One region of the Streptomyces sp. NPDC086077 genome, then DNA from elsewhere that is predicted to be linked to it. Evidence: riboswitches for the same ligand, from Rfam matches in the RefSeq annotation. Region 1 holds a riboswitch; the other holds the start of a gene.
The links. A riboswitch is a leader RNA that binds a small molecule or an ion and turns the genes downstream of it on or off. The one in region 1 is predicted to bind cyclic di-AMP.

Region 1 (3,858 bases):
TGGTCATCGGCGGCAGCTACGACTACTTCACCCCGCGCGGCTTCACCGGTGCCCCCCTCTTCACCGCCGCCCCGCTGGTCGCCGCCCCGCTCCTGTCCCGCCGCGCCACGGTCCTCACCGGTGTCGTGGCCGTCGCCCTGGTCATCGGGCTGCAGATCCGGTACGGCACCCTGATGCAGGTCGAACCGTTCACCGAACTGCTCACCGTGGCCACGGTCGCCGTCCTCGCCGTGCTGATCAACATGCTGGTCCGGCGCAGCCACGCCCGCCTCGACTCGGCCTGGGAGATCGCCGAGGCCGCCCAGTTCGCGGTGCTGCCGGAGCCGATGCAGCGGATTTGCGGGTTCGAGATCGCCGCGCGCTACGAGGCCGCCCAGGCGGACGCCTTCATCGGCGGCGATCTCTACGCGGTGCAGGACAGCCGGTACGGCGTGCGGCTGGTGGTCGGGGACGTGCGGGGCAAGGGCATGGGGGCGGTCGCGGCGGTCGCGGTGGTCATCGGGGCGTTCCGGGAGGCCGCCGAGCGCGAGACGACGCTGGAGGCGGTCGCACAGCGGCTGGAGCGGGCGCTGGCGCGCGAGGGCACCCGCCGGGAGGGGATCGACGCCTTCGAGGGGTTCACCACCGCCGTACTCGCCGAGATCCCGCACGAGGACGGGGTCGTACGGATCCTCAACCGCGGCCATCCACCGCCGCTGATGCTGTACGCCGACGGCACCGTGAGTCCGCTGCCCGCCCGTGATCCGGCGCTTCCGCTCGGGATGGGCGAGCTGGGCATCTGGCCGGACCGTGCGGAGGTGTCCCGGTTCCCGGGCGGGGCGACGCTGCTGCTGTACACCGACGGCCTGTCGGAGGCCCGCGACGCGCAGGGCGCCTTCTACGATCCCGCGGCCCGGCTGGCCGGCCGGACCTTCTGCAGCCCCGGCGAACTGCTGTGCACGGTGGCCGAGGAGGTACGCCGGCACAGCGGCGGCGGCACCACCGACGACATGGCGCTGCTCGCGGTCCGGCGACCGGCCGACGACTGTCACCGGGTGTGATCGAACGGAAGCCCTCCGCATAACAACTGACATACAGTCAGATGTGGAGATCGCTCTGAACCGCGGTCAACTCGCCCGATTTTCGCCATTCATGGACCTGTACGTCCCGACAGGAAGCGTTAATGATCAAGTGGAACGGCTTGGAAATCAGGCCCCGGTTCTATTAACGTCCGATAACGCAGCGCGGTCGTCCCAGCCGTCACAAGAGGCGGCTCCGTGCGCACGCGCCGAATCCCGCGCGAGGCCCTCACCGGCCGCACAAGGGAACCGGGGAACCATCATCTTGGGGTGAATCGGGCGTATGCCGCCGTAGCAGTACGGCTGGTTTACGCGCGTAGGAGACCTTCCTGCTCCGAACCCGTCAGCTAACCCGGTAGGCGAGAAGGAAGGAAAGGAGCGCGCCCACGTGGCGTCCAACCGGCCTGCCCCACAGGCCCCGTTCGTGCCGGACCAGCGCACCTCCGACAGCACCGACACGTTCGTCTACGGCGCGCAGCGCACCGACGAGGGCCCGTGGGAGGAGTGGAATCCCACCGCGGAGACCATCCGTCCCGTACGCGGCCGGCACCGTGTCAGCAAGCAGCGCGGCGGCGGACTCGCCCGCAGCTCCACCGTTCTCGGCGTCGGTGTCATAGCCGCGGTCGGCGCGGGCGGCATGGCGAGCGCGAACACCGGCAAGCCGCCGGTGTCGATCTCCATGCCCGACCTGCCCAACGTCGGCTCGCTGATAGCCGACGACGACCCCGACTCCCCCGACACCAAGACCGCCAGCGCCCCGCTCAGCAGCCTCGGCACGGCCACCGTGGACACCGCGGAGGGCACCACCGACGCCGGGGAGAGCCTGCGCGCCCGCATCATCGCGCAGGCCGAGCAGCAGCAGGAGCAGGTCGAGAGCAAGGCCGCCGCGCAGGCCGTGGCCGCCGCCGAGAAGGCCGCAGCCGAGGCCGCCGCCAAGGCGGAGAAGGAGGCCAAGGAGAAGGCCGCCGCCGCCAAGGCGAAGGCCGAGGAGGAGGCCCGGCAGAAGGCCGAGGCCGAGCGGCTCGCCGCGCTGGCCAAGCAGTTCACGCTGCCGACCTCCTCGTACACCCTCACCTCCACCTTCGGTCAGGCCGGCGCCCTGTGGTCCTCTGGCTACCACACGGGCCTCGACTTCGCCGCGCCGACCGGCACGCCCCTCAAGGCCGTGCACAGCGGCACCATCACCGAGGCCGGCTGGAACGGCTCGTACGGCTACAAGACCGTGCTGACCCTCGATGACGGCACCGAGATCTGGTACGCCCACCAGTCGTCGATCGGCGTCAGCGTCGGACAGAAGGTCGCCACCGGCGATGTGATCGGCCGCGTGGGCGCGACGGGCAACGTGACCGGCGCCCACCTGCACATGGAGGTGCACACCGGCAGCTCCGGTGGCATCGACCCGCTGGCCTGGCTGCAGAGCAAGGGCCTCAACCCCTGAGAATCCCGACACGGGTTTTTCGCGAACTCCGGTGGTCCTGACGGCAACCCCCCGACGTCAGGACTGCCGGTTTTCGGCTGTCCGGGGCTGTACCGCGCCCCCTTCGCCCTACGTCCGGTACGGGTTGTACGCGGGGTAGGGCGCCGCGTGCCCGTACATCGGCACCCAGCCGTGGACCGGCGGCATCAGCACCGGCGGCGCGGTCGCCCGCGCCGCGTATTCCAGGGCCGGGCGGGCGATCTCCCGGCGGTTCCACAGCTCCTGGAGCAGCTCGCGTTCCCGTACGACGAAGTCCGCACGGGCGCGGCCCATGCGGCCCCGGCGCCGGAGGAAGGCCAGAGACGTGGCGTACGCCTCGTACTGCGCGACCGTACGGGCCGCCGGTTTGCCTAGGTGGTGGCCGGCGTACTCGCGGGCCAGCCGGCGAGCCCGCATCGAGCCGAGGGCGAACGGCTGCGCGGGCGGGAGCCAGCCGGCGACGACGTAGGCCGGGAGCTCCTCGCGGACGGTCCGCAGCTCCCGCTGGCGCGTCCAGATCACCAGCCAGGTCAGCAGCCCGAACGCGGGCACCATGAAGCCGCCGTACACCGCGAAGAAGCCGTAGTCGCCGAAGGTCGCCGAGCCGTTCCAGAAGGCGTGCATGCCCATCGCGAGCAGCAGCCCGGCCGGGGGCAGAAGGACGCGGCGCAGCCGCTGGCGCTCCCCGGCGAGCGCGGCGATGCCGAAGCCGATGCCGGTGAGCACGGTGAACAGGGGGTGCGCGAACGGCGACATGATGACCCGCACGAAGAAGGTCGCGGCGGTCACGGACGCAATCCCGCTGTGGCCGGCCAGCTGGTCGGTGCCGAAGGCGGTGCCGAGGTAGAGGATGTTCTCGGTGAAGGCGAAGCCGGTGGCGGTGACGCCCGCTATGACGACGCCGTCGAGGATTCCGGTGAAGTCGCGGCGCCGGAAGAGGAAGAGCAGCAGGATCGCGGCCGCCTTCGCGGACTCCTCGACGATCGGGGCTATGACCGTGGCGCCCCAGGTGTCCGCGCTGGTCGGGTCGGCGGTCGCGGTCGCTATCCATCTGGTCGCGAAGCTGTTCGCGATGATGGCTATCAGCGCGGCCGCGCAGGCCCCCCACGAGAAGGCGAACAGCAGATTGCGCCAGGGGCCGGGCTCGACCCGGTCCAGCCAGCGGAAGACGGCTATGAGCAGCGGCACGGGCAGGACCGCGAGGCCGAGCCCGACCAGGAAGCCCTGGGTGCCGGTCTGTTCGCGGACCAGGGCGAGGATCACCAGGCCGGACAGGGCGAGCAGCGTGATCAGCGCGCCGTACCGCACCCACCGCTTGTGCCACCAGTGCGCGTGCCGCAGGGC
Region 2 (3,858 bases), on a different contig from region 1:
TGCGCTGGCCGGAGGGGCGGACCACGTCGGTGCCGGAGACGACGACCGTGCCGGAGCGGCCGTGGTAACCGATCGGCAGATGCTTCCAGTTGGGCGTGAGGGAGTCCGCCGCGTCGGGGCGGAAGATCTGGCCGACGTTCCGGGCGTGGTTCTCGGAGGCGTAGAAGTCGACGTAGTCCGCGACCTCGAAGGGGAGGTGCAGGTTCACCGAGGACAGGGAGTGCATCAGGGGCGCGAGGGACTCGCGGTGGGACGGCACGGTGACCCAGGCGGTCAGCGCGCGCCGGACGTCAGACCAGGCCGTGCGGCCCGCGGCCAGCAGCGGGTTGAGGGTCGGGCGTGCCAGCAGCTCGGCGTACGGGGAGCCGAGCGCCAGTGCGGCCGCGCCGGCGTCGAGGACGTGGTCGCCGAGGCGGACACCCACCGTCCGTTCGGCGGACCCGGCGGGTGAGAACACGCCGTACGGAAGGTTGTGCGGACCGAAGGGGTCGCCCTCGGGGACATCGAAGGGGGGCATGGGGTGCTGCCTCACTTTCGTACGCGCGGTCCATGCGGTCGTGGATCACGTTACGGCTGCGGCACCCGTCTTGGGCAGTGTCCGATAGGTGCGGAAGCTCCTTGATATCCGGAAAGGTGTATCGCGTCGGCGCATCGGAAACTCGTCCCGCCGATCCGTCACAACGACCGCCCCCGATCCGTCAGTGCGGTGAAAGCAAGCATCACACCGGCCACTGACAACAGGAGGCGGCATCATGCAGGCACGGATGACCAACCCGGCGTACGTCCTCCCGGGCGCGCTGAAGGGTATCGGGACCCTCTTCCAGGCCATCGGGGAGAGCGGGCTCGACCAGGAGGTCGCGGAGCTCGTCGGACTGCGGGTCAGCCAGATCAACGGCTGCGCCGCCTGCGTCCACGGACATGTGAACAATCTGCGCAAAGCGGGCGTGAGTGAGGAGCGCATCGCCTCGGTCGCCGCCTGGCGGCACGCGCCCTTCCACAGCGACGCCGAGCGCGCCGCGCTGACCCTCGCGGAGACGGTGACGCGGCTCGCGGACCGCTCGGAGGAGCCGGTTCCGGACGCGTTGTGGGACGAGATCGCCGACCACTTCGACGAGAAGGAAGTGTCGGCGCTGATCCTGACCGTCGCGCTGACGAACATGTTCAACCGCATCAACGCCACGATCAAGGAGCCGGCAGGCACCACGTGGGGGTGAAAAGCAGACAGTGGGAAGGTAGTTGGGAATGAACGGCGGGGGTGCGGTGTCCGTATTCTCTGATCATGGCCGCACCCACCGCATATGCCGCGCGCACCGAGTACGCGCGCACCGACTACGCCCTCATCGCCACTGACCTGGACGGAACGCTGCTCCGCGGCGACGACACGGTCTCCGACCGTTCGCTCGCCGCGCTCGCGCGGGTCTCGGCGGCCGGTGCCCGGCATCTGGTGGTGACCGGACGGCCGGCGCCGCGAGTGCGACCACTGCTGGAGGTCGTGGGCGGCGGGGGGCTCGCGGTGTGCGGGCAGGGCGCGCAGTTGTACGACGCCGGCGCGGACCGTCTGCTGTGGTCCGTCACGCTGGACCGGGAACTCGCGGAGACCGCGCTCGGAAAGATCGAGGCCGAGGTCGGCCAGGTGTACGCGGCCGTCGACCAGGACGGCGTCGACGGGCTCACCCTCATCGAGCCGGGGTACCTGATGCCGCACCCCACGTTGCCCGCGGTGCGCATCGATCGCCGCGACGACCTCTGGTGCGCGCCGATCAGCAAGGTGCTGCTGCGCCATCCGACGCTGTCCGACGACGAGTTGGCGGCGGTGGCCCGCATGGTGGTCGGCTCGCTCGCGACCGTCACCATGTCCGGTCCCGGGACGGTCGAGCTTCAGCCGTGCGGGGTCACCAAGGCGACGGGGCTGGCGCTGGCGGCACGGCAACTGGGCGTGAGTCCGGAACAGACCATCGCCTTCGGGGACATGCCCAACGACATCCCCATGTTCGACTGGGCCGCGCACGGCGTCGCCATGGCCAACGCCCACCCCGAGCTCAAGGCGGTGGCCGACGAGATCACCCTGTCGAACGAGGACGACGGCATCGCCGTCGTCCTCGAACGGCTGCTGGCCAGGCCTCAGTACGCGCCGAAGACGTTGTCGATCGAGCCGTAGCGGTCGGCCGCGTAGTTGCAGGCGGCGGTGATGTTGGCGACCGGGTCGTACGGGTCGTACGCCGTGCCGGGCACGTGGTAGGCCGCGAAGGTGGGGTCGATGACCTGGAGCAGGCCCTTCGACGGGGTGCCCTTGGCGGCGTTGGAGTCCCAGTTGTTGATGGCGTTCGGGTTGCCGGACGACTCGCGCATGATGTTGCGGTAGATACCGTTGTAGGAGCCCGGGATCCCCTGCTGCGCCATGATGTCGAGCGACTGGCGGATCCAGCCGTCGAGGTTGTTCGGGTACGCCGTGACGGAGCTGACGGCCGTGGGCGTGGCGGCGGACGCGGTGGTCGCGCCGATGAGCGGCAGGGCGAGCAGGGCGGCGCCGGTACCGGCGACGGCGAGCTTGCGAGCGATGCGGGCAGTACTGGTACGGCTCTGCTGACCGTTTGCAGTCATGGGGACTGTCCTCTCCGGTGCCTGCGAGGTGAGCTGTCGGGTTCGGGTTGGGAGGTGCCCGGCCGCCCTCATGCGAGTGCGACTTCACCCCGAGCCGTTCCGGTGTGCCGTGGCGTGCGGCGTCCGGTCCGGCGGCTTACCTGGGTCCCCCGCTCCTGCCGTGCGGTGAGTGAGTCCGTCATGGGTGGCGCGGGCGGCGGCAGGATTCGGCGTTCCGCCCGACTGGCCGGGAACGTATGCGAGAGCACATGTCCGAAACAAGTGGTCGTTTCACATATCGCGGGATTTGATCTTCGAAGCGCCTGTTTGCCGCTCTTGATCCTTTGCGGTTGAAAAGAGTCAACTCGGCCATGTGCCAAGGCGGATCGCCGCGTCCATGTAAGGGACTCGTGAAGGCGTGCGAGTGAGCCAACTCACGCGAGTGCAGAAGAATCGCAAATCGGGCAATAGGCCCAAGTCCTAGTTAACTGGCGGCCCGTGGAATTCGCTTCTCCCAGGTGCGGTGGAAGGTCACCTCGGCACCAGAGGTGCAAATCACCTCATTTGAGGTCAAAAAGTACTCCGCGGTGCAGGCGATCTCCGACCGTGTGCGGATCGTGGTGTCCCAGGCGAGCTCCGGGCGGTGCAGCCGGATCGTCCAGTCCGAGCGGGCGCGGGCGGACAGCGGATCCTCCTCGCCGATGGCGTACGCCTCCAGCGCCTCCTCGGTGACCTCCAGCCCGTCCGGGTACACGCGCGTACCGCCGTGGCGTGGTTGGTCGAGCTCCAGCCGCCACTCGCCCTTGGCGACGTCGCGCACGACCATTCGTCCGGGGCGCGGTTCGTCGAGGGTGGCCGGGTGGGCGACGCCGAGCGGTTCGGACTGCTCCGGCTCCTCGAAGGTGACGGGCGGGACGGCCGCACACGCGCGTACCGGCAGTTCGAGAGCGCTGCCGGACGGGTCCAGGGTGAAGCCGGCCGCGGAGTCCGGCTGGGGCCAGATCCAGGGCCAGTACGCGGAGGCGAGCGAGAGGCGGATGCGGTGGCCGGGTGGGAAGGCGTACCCGATGCCGCTGAGCCCGAAGGTGACGTCCTCGGTGGCCCCAGGGGTCCACGGCACGGTCCGGTCGCGTCCCTCGCGCGCGGAGAGGTCCATCACCCCCCGGGTCACCAGCGTCGAGGAGCCGTCCGGCGCCACGTCGCACACGCGCGCGACCACCTGCCCGCGCGGCACCTCCGAGGTCAGCCGCAGTCGCACCCGCGGCCGCCCCAGCACCC

Region 2: another riboswitch for cyclic di-AMP. It lies ahead of AB0O67_RS05750 (transglycosylase SLT domain-containing protein); the one in region 1 lies ahead of AB0O67_RS29150 (M23 family metallopeptidase).

Annotation. Positions count from the first base shown of each region.
Region 1 is NZ_JBFBJT010000133.1:7,358-11,215, reverse strand. Features, by position in the region: gene AB0O67_RS29155 (SpoIIE family protein phosphatase) at 1-1,040, shown strand, start outside; cyclic di-AMP (ydaO/yuaA leader) riboswitch at 1,256-1,435, shown strand; gene AB0O67_RS29150 (M23 family metallopeptidase) at 1,447-2,496, shown strand; gene AB0O67_RS29145 (PrsW family intramembrane metalloprotease) at 2,605-3,858, opposite strand, start outside.
Region 2 is NZ_JBFBJT010000012.1:12,251-16,108, reverse strand. Features, by position in the region: gene fahA (fumarylacetoacetase) at 1-517, opposite strand, end outside; gene AB0O67_RS05760 (carboxymuconolactone decarboxylase family protein) at 753-1,214, shown strand; gene AB0O67_RS05755 (Cof-type HAD-IIB family hydrolase) at 1,280-2,158, shown strand; gene AB0O67_RS05750 (transglycosylase SLT domain-containing protein) at 2,122-2,601, opposite strand; cyclic di-AMP (ydaO/yuaA leader) riboswitch at 2,605-2,787, opposite strand; gene AB0O67_RS05745 (CocE/NonD family hydrolase) at 3,065-3,858, opposite strand, start outside.